2 regions of the Streptomyces sp. NPDC051064 genome follow, and region 2 is predicted to be linked to the other one. Evidence: riboswitches for the same ligand, from Rfam matches in the RefSeq annotation. Region 2 holds a riboswitch; the other holds the start of a gene.
The links. A riboswitch is a leader RNA that binds a small molecule or an ion and turns the genes downstream of it on or off. The one in region 2 is predicted to bind thiamine pyrophosphate.
Positions count from the first base shown of each region.

Region 1: linked by a shared signal. The riboswitch ahead of ACIBCU_RS35980 (thiamine ABC transporter substrate-binding protein) and the one ahead of thiC (phosphomethylpyrimidine synthase ThiC) in region 2 are both predicted to bind thiamine pyrophosphate.

Region 1 covers NZ_JBITFK010000014.1:91,061-96,943, reverse strand. Annotated here, with positions in the region: gene ACIBCU_RS35990 (ABC transporter ATP-binding protein) at 1-315, opposite strand, end outside; gene ACIBCU_RS35985 (ABC transporter permease) at 318-1,967, opposite strand; gene ACIBCU_RS35980 (thiamine ABC transporter substrate-binding protein) at 2,012-3,106, opposite strand; TPP riboswitch at 3,180-3,296, opposite strand; gene rlmN (23S rRNA (adenine(2503)-C(2))-methyltransferase RlmN) at 3,374-4,480, opposite strand; gene ACIBCU_RS35970 (DUF6191 domain-containing protein) at 4,721-5,059, opposite strand; gene ACIBCU_RS35965 (phosphatidate cytidylyltransferase) at 5,376-5,883, opposite strand, start outside.
Region 2 covers NZ_JBITFK010000004.1:472,138-478,020, forward strand. Annotated here, with positions in the region: gene ACIBCU_RS17120 (helix-turn-helix domain-containing protein) at 199-966, shown strand; gene ACIBCU_RS17125 (SsgA family sporulation/cell division regulator) at 1,068-1,505, shown strand; gene ACIBCU_RS17130 (YibE/F family protein) at 1,570-2,925, opposite strand; TPP riboswitch at 2,997-3,130, shown strand; gene thiC (phosphomethylpyrimidine synthase ThiC) at 3,123-4,916, shown strand; gene ACIBCU_RS17140 (class I SAM-dependent DNA methyltransferase) at 4,995-5,732, opposite strand.

The DNA.
Region 1 (5,883 bases), on a different contig from region 2:
GCGGGGGACGCCGTGCATCCGCAGTCCGAAGGCGACGTTGGCGCCGACGTCGCGGTGCGGGAAGAGCTGGTGGTCCTGGAACATCAGGCCGAGCCCGCGGCGGTGCACAGGCAGCCGTGCCTGGTCCGCGCCGTCCAGGAACACCCGCCCGCCGTCGAGGGGCTGGAGCCCTGCCACGGCCCGCAGCAGCGTCGACTTGCCGCTGCCGCTCGGGCCCAGCACGCAGACGATCTCGTGGTCCGCGACCTCCAGGTCCACCGCGTCCAACGCGGTCCTCTTCCCGAAACGGACCGTGGCCGACTCCACTGTCAGCATCTCTAGAACTCCCCGGATCGGTCGGTACGGATACGTTCGAGCAGGAGCAGCGACACCGCGCAGACCAGCATCAGAATCGTGCTGAGGGCCATCGCCTGGCCGTAATTGAGCTCGCCCGAGCGCCCCAGCAGCCTGGCGACGGCGACCGGCAGGGTGGGGTTGTCGGGGCGCGCGATGAACACGGTCGCGCCGAACTCACCGAGCGACACGGCGAAGGCGAAGCCGGCGGCCACCAGCACCGCCCGCCGCACCAGCGGCAGGTCGACCTCCCGCCAGGCCCGCAGCGGCGAGGCGCCGAGCACCGCCGCGGCCTCCCGCAGCCGGTCGTCCACCGCGCGCAGGACGGGCAGCATGGTCCGTACGACGAAGGGGACGCCCACCAGCGCCTGGGCGAGCGGCACGAGGATCCAGGACGTACGCAGATCCAGCGGCGGCTTGTCGAGCGTGATCAGGAAGCCGAAGCCGACGGTGACGGCGGACACTCCGAGCGGCAGCATCAGCAGGGCGTCGAAGCCACGCACCAGCGGTCCGGCGTGGGGGTACCGCCCGCTCGAGCGAAGCCGAGAGTGGGGGAGGGTCAGGGCCGCCGCGGCGAGACCCCCGATCACGAGGGCGATCAGGGTCGCGACCAGTGCGTAACGCAGGGAGTTCCCGATGGCGTCGAGCGGCGGGACCAGGAAGGTGGAGCCGCCGGCGTCGGCCGACTGCAGCGCGCGGTAGAAGCCGAAGCCGTAGCCGCCCGAGGTGTCCAGGGAGCGTTCCACCAGTACACCGAGCGGCACCACGATCAGCAGCAGGACGGTCAGCAGTACCCCGCCGAGCAGCGCCCACTGCCCTGCTCCGTGCGGGCGGCGGGAGGTCTGGGCCGCGTCGACGAGCTTCAGCGCGGTCTCCCGGCGCCGTACGGTCCAGGCGTGGACGGCGAGGATCCCTCCGACAGCGGCGAACTGAATCAGGGTCAGCACGGCGGCCGTCGGCAGGTCGAGCAGCTGAGCGGTCTGCCGGTAGATCTCCACCTCCAGCGTGGAGTAGGCCGGACCGCCGAGGATCTGGACGACCCCGAAGGAGGTGAAGGTGAAGAGGAAGACCATCAGAGCCGCCGCGGCCACGGCCGGGGCGAGCGCGGGCAGGGTGACACGCCGCCAGGCGGCGAGGCGGCCGGCCCCGAGCACCCGGGCGGCCTCCTCCTGCCGGGGGTCGAGCTGGGACCACAGGCCGCCGACGGTCCGTACGACCACCGCGTAGTTGAAGAACACATGGGCGAGCAGGATCGCCCACACGGTCGTGTCGAGGCGGATCCCCCAGAGTTCGTCGAGGAACCCGCCGCGCCCCAGCAGCGCCAGGAACGCCGTGCCCACGACGACGGTGGGCAGGACGAACGGCACGGTCACGACGGCACGCAGCAGCTGCTTGCCGGGGAAGTCGAAACGGGCGAAGACATAGGCGCCGGGCAGTGCGATCAGCAGGGTGAGCACGGTCGAGGCGAGGGCCTGCCAGGTGGTGAACCAGAGGACGTCGAGGATGTCCGGCCGGCTCAGCACCGTGCCGATCCGGCCGAACTGCCAGTCTCCGTCCGTCTTCAGGCCCCGGCCGACGATGGCGACGACCGGATAGGCGAAGAACAGCGCGAAGAACGCGACAGGCACGGCCATGAGACCGAGCCGCACCGCGTTCCCCCTCCACGGGGGCCGCGCGACTACTTCACGACGAGCGAGGACCACGACTGGACCCACTGCTCACGGTTCTTGGCGATCTTCTCCGGTGCGACGGTCTCCGGCTTGTCGACGGTGGCCCCGAACTTCGTGAAGAGCTCCGGCAGCTTCGCGTCCTTCACCACCGGGTTCACGAACATGTTCAGCGGCATGTCCTCCTGGAACCGCTTGCTGATCAGGAAGTCCAGGAGCGCCTTGCCGCCTGCCTCGTTCTTCGCACCGTCCAGCAGTCCGGCGAACTCGATCTGGCGGAAGCAGGTGCCGGTGGCGACACCGGTCGGGGCCTCGCTGGGCTGCGGATCGGCGTACAGCACCTCGACGGGCGGGCTGGAGGCGTACGAGACGACGAGCGGCCGGTCGGCCTTGGCCTTCTTACCGCCCGCGGAGCCGGAGAACTCCTCGTTGTAGGCCTGCTCCCAGCCGTCGACGACCTTGACGCCGTTGCTCTTCAGCTTCTTCCAGTAGTCCTGGTAGCCGCTCTCGCCCTGACTGGCGACGGTGCCGAGGAGGAAGCCGAGGCCGGGTGACGAGGTCGCGGCGTTCTCGGTGACGAGGAGGTTCTTGTACGCGGGCTTCAGGAGGTCGTCGAAGGAGTTCGGCGGGGCGAGCTTCTTGTCGGCGAAGTACTGCTTGTCGTAGTTGACGCAGATGTCGCCGGTGTCGATGGGTGTGACCCGGTGCTTGTCGGCGTCGAGCTGGGTGTCGGCCGCGACGCGGTCCAGGCCCTTCGCCTCGTACGGCGTGAACAGGCCGTTGTCCAGGGCACGGGAGAGCAGGGTGTTGTCGGCGCCGAAGAACACGTCGCCACGCGGGGAGCCCTTGGTCAGGATCTCCTGGTTGAGCGCTGCCCCGGCGTCACCGCTCTTCAGCACCTTGACCTTGTAGCCGGTCTCCTTGGTGAACGCCTTCAGGACGGCGTCCGAGGCGTTGAACGAGTCGTGGCTGACGAGGGTGACGGTCTTCGAACCGGTTCCCGTGTCACCGGAAGACTTGTCGTCGGAGCCCCCGCAGCCCGCGAGCGCGGTGACTCCGAGCGCGGCGGCGAGCGCGGTCGCCGCGTACTTCGTCGTGGTGTTCATGGTGATGTCCTCCTGGAGGTGACCAGGAAGAGACGCGGCCCTGCCCGCTCGGCGAGCGGGCAGGGCGCAACAGCTTGAGTAAGGTCCGAACTTCCTACCCGGAATGACCCGGGCGAGGTTCAGAGGGTCTGCGGCCGACCTGTCCTCGGTGCCGCACTCTCAGCGCTGTGGCGCTCCCCTGTCGGAATATGAAGTTGCTTTCCCGGCCAGGCTACACCGGCCGGATCACGCCGGACCGGCCGGATCCAGCCCGTACGCGGGACCGCCTCAGCGCTCGGACGCCGCCAGCTGCCCGCAGGCGCCGTCGATCTCCTGGCCGCGGGTGTCCCGGACGGTGACCGGCACACCATGGGCGGCGATCGCTTCGACGAAGGCCTTCTCGTCCTCGGGCCGCGATGCGGTCCACTTGGACCCCGGCGTCGGGTTGAGCGGGATGAGGTTGACGTGCACCCGCTTGCCCTTGAGCAGCCGGCCCAGCCGGTCGCCCCGCCAGGCCTGGTCGTTGATGTCGCGGATGAGCGCGTACTCGATGGAGATGCGGCGCCCCGACTTCTCCGCGTACTCCCACGCGGCGTCCAGGACCTCACCGACCTTCCAGCGGGTGTTCACGGGGACGAGGGTGTCGCGCAGTTCGTCGTCCGGAGCGTGCAGCGAGACCGCGAGGCGGCACTTGAAGCCCTCGTCGGCGAAGCGGAGCATCGCCGGCACCAGACCCACCGTGGACACGGTGATCCCGCGCTGCGACAGCCCGAGGCCGTCCGGCTCCGGGTCGGTCAGCCGGCGGATCGCCCCGACCACGCGCTTGTAGTTGGCCAGCGGCTCGCCCATGCCCATGAAGACGATGTTGGACAGCCGCGCAGGCCCGCCCGGGACCTCCCCGTCGCGCAGGGCCCGCATGCCGTCCACGATCTGGTGCACGATCTCGGCGGTCGACAGATTACGGTCGAGTCCCGCCTGCCCGGTGGCGCAGAACGGGCAGTTCATCCCGCAGCCGGCCTGTGACGAGATGCACATGGTCACCCGGTCCGGGTAGCGCATGAGGACGGACTCGACGAGCGTGCCGTCGTGCAGCTTCCAGAGCGTCTTGCGGGTGGTGTCGTCGTCGCAGCTGATGTGGCGCATCACCGACATCAGGTCGGGGAACATCGCCTCGGCGAGCTTCTCCCGCGACGCGGCCGGGATGTTGGTCCACTCCGCCGGGTCGTGCGCGTACCGCGTGAAGTAGTGCTGCGACAGCTGCTTGGCACGGAAGGGCTTCTCGCCGGTCGCGGCGACTGCTTCCTTGCGCTCGTCGGGGGTGAGGTCGGCGAGGTGCCGCGGCGGCCGCTTGGCTCCACGGGGCGCGACGAAAGTGAGTTCTCCGGGCTTAGGCATGGTTCCTCCAGTGTTACAGACACGCCGCGGTCCCAGAGACCTCCGCAGGCTCAGGAGAGGTGAGGGGCCGGTGGCCTCGGGCACCCTCGGCCGCCATCAGCCGACGTAGGCGCCCCCGACGGCCCTGGGACGGCTCGGCGCGCTTGCGGGAACCGTGACCGATCGCACGGCGGGAGGGAGGCGCACACGGGCACCCGAAATCGCATGCGCGTCCGAGTCGGTGGCCCGTCCTGCCCGCTGTCAGGCCTTACCGGGCTCCCGGCGGCCCGGCTTCGGCAATCGGACCACCGCGGTGCCCATCGCCAGGTCCACCGTGGTCCGGTTCGGAGGCGCGCCGTCCTCCTCGTCGTCGCGCATCAGAAGAGCCGACTGCCGTTCCTTGAGCTCGTTCTGCTTCCCCGGCGAGAAGCTCGCGTGCAGTTGCTCGAATCCTGTCGCGGAGATCTGCCCCTGGCGGGCGCCGTTGCGCCAGGGGAGGACGCCCGCACGGCCCGCACGCAGCAGAAGCTGATCGACGAAGGCCAGGAGCGTCAGGCCGACGACCAGCCCGGGGAGGGTCATGAATACGGCGAATTCCATGCTGCCAGTATCTGCGGACCGCCCACGGGCGACCAGGGGTACGGAGCCACGGCACACACGCGGAATGTCCCCGCCCGGGGCGCGGGCACACGCAGCCCATGACCCTCATGTGCCGTCAGCAGTCGAACTCGCCGAGCGCTGGCAGGGCCCCCGTGGTTCACATGGGCATTCCTGGGGGTGTGGTCCCTATGCGGGGTGTACATCCTCGTACGGCTCCGCAGGAACGGCTGGAAGTTTCCCCGACGCCGTTGAGCACGCTCGGAGGGCCCGCCGGACGGCGGGCCCTCCGAGAGAGCGGGGCGCGGACCCGAGGGCCTCAGCCCGCTCCGACGAACAGCACCAGCAGCAGCCATACGACCGGGGCGCTCGGCAGCAGCGAGTCGAGCCGGTCCATGATGCCGCCGTGGCCGGGCAGCAGCGTGCCCATGTCCTTGATCCCCAGGTCCCGCTTGATCATGGACTCGCCGAGATCCCCCAGCGTGGCGCTGGCGGCGACGGCGAGGCCCATCAGCAGGCCCTGCCACCAGCTCCCGCCGTCGATCAGGAACTCCATGCACAGGGCGCCGGCCACCATCGCGAAGGCGACCGCGCCGAACAGGCCCTCACGGGTCTTCCCGGGGCTGATGCGGGGTGCCAGCTTGTGCGTGCCGAAGCGCCAGCCGACGGCGTACGCGCCGGTGTCGCTGACCACGGTCAGCAGGAGGAAGGTCAGCACACGCCAGGCACCGTCGTCCGCGGTGAGCATCATCGCGACGAACGTCGCCAGGAACGGCACATAGAACACGGCGAAGACGCCCGCCGTGACGTCCTTGAGGTACCCCTCG
Region 2 (5,883 bases):
GGTCGAAACCTCACTCGTGACTGAACGTGCGGATACAGTGGCGTACCGCTGCCGCCAGCTGGGAAATGACGGTCCGTCACCATCCTGCCCAGTGGTTTGTGCGACCGTCCGGTCTCCGGACCCCAGGCTCGCGGCGGGCCCGTGGGGGCGGCCCCCGCGGGTGGGCTGAGAGCCCGTCACCATGCCTGGGGGTGACCTGTGACCACGGCATCGAGTACCGCTGTCCCGACGTTGATCGGTTCGGTTCAGCGGGCGTTGAGACTTATGGAGGCTGTGGGCACCCACCGGGACGGGGCGCCGGCCAAGCAGCTCGCCCGGGAGGCCGGGCTTCCCCTTCCCACCGCTTACCACCTGCTGCGGACCCTGACCCATGAGGGGTATCTCCGCAGGGAGAACGGCGTCTTCCTGTTCGGAGCCGCGGCCGAGCGCCTGGGCGGAGGACCCGCGACGCCGCGCCCCGGAGTGATCGTCGAATCGCTCGCCCACTGGGCGGACGTCATCGGTGCCCCTGTGTACTGCGCCCTGTACAAGGATGGCGAGATCGAGATGGTCGCCGTGGCGGACACGCCGGCCGTCCCCGCGGTGCACGAGTGGGCCTCGTTCCGCGAGACGGGCCATGCCCACGCCCTCGGGCAGTGCCTTCTCGGGCAGCTCGACGAGCGTGCGCGGGAGGATCATCTGGACCGGCACCCCGTCCGGCCGCTGACGCGTTACTCCCTAAGGGACCGTCAGGCGTTGCTGAACCGGCTGAGATCGATGAAACGTACGGAACCTGTCGTCGAACGGCAGGAGTACGCCGTGGGAACTGTCAGTGCGGCCATTCCGATCACTGTCGGTTCCGCCGTGGCGGCCATGGCTGTTTCTCTCCCACTGCACCAAGAAGAACGGTTGCTCCCCGCAGTCGAACAACTACGCTGCGAAGTGACCGCTCTCTTGCGCTCGTTCGTGTTCTCTATCAGTATCTGAAAAATCACTCCTTGTGATCCGCTATCGCGTGCACCACGATGGCGTCAATAGGGCCATGGGGGATCATTCCTGGCCAGTTTCATCTACTGCGGGGTTGAACGATGCGCGAGTCGGTTCAAGCAGAGGTCATGATGAGCTTCCTCGTCTCCGAGGAGCTCTCCTTCCGTATTCCGGTGGAGCTCCGGTACGAGGTCAGTGATCCGTATGCGATCCGGATGACCTTCCACCTGCCAGGTGACGCCCCCGTCACCTGGGCATTCGGCCGTGAGCTGCTGCTCGACGGTCTCAACAGCCCCAGTGGTGACGGCGATGTGCACATCGGCCCCACCGAGCCCGAAGGGCTGTCGGATGTACACATCCGCCTTCAGGTCGGCGCGGACCGTGCGCTCTTCCGGGCCGGCACGGCACCTCTTGTGGCATTTCTCGACCGGACGGACAAGCTGGTGCCGTTGGGGCAGGAGCACACGCTGGGTGACTTCGACGGCAATCTGGAAGAGGCACTGGGCCGCATCCTCGCCAAGGAACAGAACGCCGGCTGAAGAAGGAGGATCCGGCTGACCACCGAGCACCGGTGGCCCGGGCCCATGCGTCCGGTGTCCCGGCTCACGCCTTGCGGCGTCGCCCCCTCCCGGTCCGTGCGGGTGCAGGAGCTCCGGCTTCCGCGCCGAGCCCCGTGCGGTCCGCGGAGACCACCAGGGCCGCGAGCACCGTCGTCACCGGCACCGAGGCGACCAGCCCGATCGATCCGACCAGCGTGCGGACGATCTCCACGGCGACCAGTTCGCTGTTGGCCACCGTGCCCACGCTGCTCTGTGCGATCGAGAACAGCAGCAGCAGGGGGAGCGCCGCGCCCGCGTAGGCGAGTACGAGTGTGTTGACGACCGAGGCGATGTGGTCGCGCCCGATCCGGATACCCGCCCGGTAGAGCCGGCGTACGCCCATGGTCGGGTCCGCCTGGTGCAGCTCCCAGACCGCCGACGTCTGGGTCACGGTCACATCGTCGAGCACACCGAGCGAGCCGATGATCACACCGGCGAGCAGCAGGCCGCTCATGTCGATGTCCGGGTAGAGCCCGTGAATCAGGCCGGTGTTGTCATCCGTGTTCCCGGACAGGCTGGCCCAGCCGATGAAGAGCGAGCCCAGCAGCCCGATCAGCAGCAGCGAGATGAGCGTGCCGATGACGGCCACGGAGGTGCGGGCCGTCAGCCCGTGGCAGGTGTAGAGGGCGATCAGCATGATGGCGCTGGCCCCGATCACCGCGACGACCAGGGGATTCGAGCCCTGCAGGATCGCCGGAAGGATGAACAGGGTCAGAACGGCGAACGAGACGGCGAGAGCGATCAAGGCCATCAGACCGCGCAGCCTGCCCACCGCGACCACCACGAGGGCGAAGATCCCGGCGAGCAGCGCCATCGGGAACGAGCGGTCGACGTCGCTCACCGAGTACTGCAGGTCCCGGGGCGCGTCGGGCGCGTACGCGACGACCACTCCCTGGCCCTCGCGCAGTTGCCGGGGTGCGTCGGGCTGGACGACCTCGACGAACGTACGGCCCTTGTCCTTGCCGGTGGTCACCTCGACCGTGGCCTTCTTGCACTCCCCCGACTGCTCGTTGACGGCTTCGCGTCCCGACGGGGTGGAGGTGTCTCCGGTCGGCGGCACCTGCGAGGCGTTGACGTCCGCGCAGTCGACCGAGACGACCTTGGTGACCTGCCCGTCCTGGGTCTGGCGGTCGAAGCCGACCCCTGTGCGCTCATGGGCGGGTGCCCCGCCGGGCCAGAAGGCCACGAGGCCGACCAGGACCGCGGTGGCGAAGGGGATCAGTACCGCCGCGATGACCTTGCGCAGATGCTTGGACACGGGTGCGGCAGGCCCGTGGCTGTGGGTGTGGCCGTGCGCATGACTCTGTGTGCTGCCTGATGCGGGGCCGTGGGGTTCGGGGGCGCTTCCGGGGGACGTCACACGGCGATCATCCCAAGAACCGGGGAGGCCCTCTGGCCAGCACACCAGAACGGAGGTTAGCGTGGAGGCGCATTTGTACACGCGGGAGCTCGGAGCACCGGGCTGAGAGGGCGCTGACCTCCGTATATCCGTACGGGACACGCTGCGCCGACCGCCGAACCTGTTACCGGGTAATGCCGGCGTAGGGAGTAGGTCTCATGACCACAGCGGACGCACGCACGCCTGCCTCCAAGCAGAACGCCCAGAACGGTGAGGGCGACGAGGCCAGGAAGTCCATCGGCTGGCACAAGGGTTACGTCCAGGGCTCACGCCCGGACCTCCGGGTGCCGGTCCGTCAGGTGCACCTCACCACCGGCAAGGACGTGACGCTGTACGACACGTCCGGGCCGTACACCGACCCCACCACCGACACCGACGTACGCCGGGGGCTCGCCCCCCTACGGGAGAACTGGATCATCGCCAGGGGGGACACCGAGGAGTATGCGGGACGGCCCGCGCGTCCCGAGGACGACGGGCTGAAGCACACCTCGCCGAGGGGCGGTCTGCGCAACCTGGACGCGGTCTTCCCGGGCCGCCCGCGCCAGCCCCGCCGCAGCCGTGACGGCCGGCCCGTCACGCAGCTCGCGTACGCCCGCCGGGGCGAGATCACCCCGGAGATGGAGTACGTCGCGATCCGGGAGAACGTCGGACCCGAGGTGGTGCGCGAGGAGATCGCGGCGGGCCGGGCGGTCCTGCCGGCCAACGTCAACCACCCGGAGATCGAGCCGATGATCATCGGCAAGCGCTTCCTGGTGAAGGTCAACGCGAACATCGGCAACTCCGCGGTCACCTCCTCGATCGAGGAGGAGGTGGACAAGATGACCTGGGCCACGAAGTGGGGCGCCGACACGGTCATGGACCTCTCCACCGGCCGCAACATCCACACCACCCGTGAGTGGGTCCTGCGCAACTCCCCCGTGCCGATCGGCACCGTCCCCCTCTACCAGGCACTCGAGAAGGTCGACGGCCGGGCCGAGGAGCTGACGTGGGAGATCTACAAGGACACCGTCATCGAGCAGGCGGAGCAGGGCGTCGACTACATGACGGTGCACGCCGGCGTGCGGCTGCCGTACGTTCCGTTGACGGCCCGCCGCAAGACCGGGATCGTCTCGCGCGGCGGGTCCATCATGGCCGCCTGGTGCCTGGCACACCACAAGGAGTCGTTCCTGTACGAGCACTTCGAGGAGCTGTGCGAGATCCTCGCGGCGTACGACGTGACGTACTCGCTCGGTGACGGACTGCGTCCCGGCTCCATCGCCGACGCCAACGACGAGGCCCAGTTCGCCGAACTCCGGACGCTCGGCGAGCTCAACACCGTCGCCAAGCGGTTCGGCGTACAGACCATGATCGAGGGCCCGGGGCACGTCCCCATGCACAAGATCAAGGAGAACATCGACCTCCAGCAGGAGATCTGCGAGGAGGCGCCCTTCTACACCCTGGGCCCCCTCACCACGGACGTCGCCCCGGCGTACGACCACATCACCTCGGGCATCGGCGCGGCGATGATCGCCTGGTGGGGGACGGCGATGCTCTGTTACGTCACGCCCAAGGAGCACCTGGGGCTGCCCAACCGTGACGACGTGAAGACCGGTGTGATCACGTACAAGATCGCCGCTCATGCGGCGGACCTGGCCAAGGGGCACCCCGGGGCGCAGGAGTGGGACGACGCGCTGTCGGACGCCCGGTTCGAGTTCCGCTGGGAGGACCAGTTCAACCTGGCGCTCGACCCCGACACCGCGCGGGAGTTCCACGACGAGACGCTGCCGGCCGAGCCCGCGAAGACGGCCCACTTCTGCTCGATGTGCGGGCCCAAGTTCTGCTCGATGAAGATCTCCCACGACATCCGGCGGGAGCACGGCGACGAGCAGGCCGTGATCGAGGCGGGGATGGCGGAGAAGTCCAGGGAGTTCGCGGCGAGCGGCAACCGCGTGTACCTGCCCCTGGCGGACTGACCTGATGGCCGTGGCGGGGGCCCTGGAGAGCCCCCCCCACGGCCCGGTGGCGCACAGCCGCCGCCGGCCGTCCGGGTTTCACACCGTGGGCGGCTTCCTCCACACGGAGACGTGCGACCTGCTGGACGCCGTGAACGGCGCCTCGGTCCAGTCGGCCCACCGCTCGGACGGCTCCAGGCCTGCGATCTCGGCCATCAGGTCGAGTTCGGCGGGCCAGACGTAGCGGTGGGGCGAGAGGAGCGTGGAGCCCCGGCCGTCGGCGATCGAGTAGTGGTGCGAGACCACCTGCTGCTTCACCAGGTCGTACGTGTCGAAGCCGACGTGCCGCTCGCCGACGTGGAACGGGCGGGCGGTCTCGCCCGGTGGCAGACGCTGCAGTTCGGGGACGAACACCTCGGCCACGAAGCGGCCGCCCGGTTCCAGATGCTCCGCGGCGTTGCGGAAGCACGCGACCTGCTCGCCCTGGGAGAGCAGGCAGGTGAGGGCGTTGTAGACGACGTAGACCAGGCTGAAAGTGCCCGGAGCCCGAGCGGTGGCCATGTCTCCGGCGGTCACGGCGATGTCGCTGCCACCGGGCTTCCTGCCGAGCTCCTGGGCCATGGGACCTGACTTCTCGATTCCCGCCACACGGACACCCCGCGCGCTCAGCGGAAGCGCCACCCGGCCGGTCCCCACAGCGAACTCCAGCGCGGGGCCGTGCCGCGCACGGCGCTCGAGGAAGTCCACCGTCGGGCCCAGGACTTCGGGCGTGTACATGTGGGCGGAGGACTCGTCGTAGCTCTGCGCTACCTGGGTGTTCCAGAGGTCCGTATCCATGACCCCGGAGGTTGTCACGTGGCAGAGCCGACGGGCCATCGGATTCTCCCCGGAGCGCTCGGTGGGCGGCGTAGTGCGGGGGGTGGAGCGGCGCATGTCTGATCGTCAGATTGCGTCGATAGAGGATGAAGAGTGCCCACAATGGCTGGTT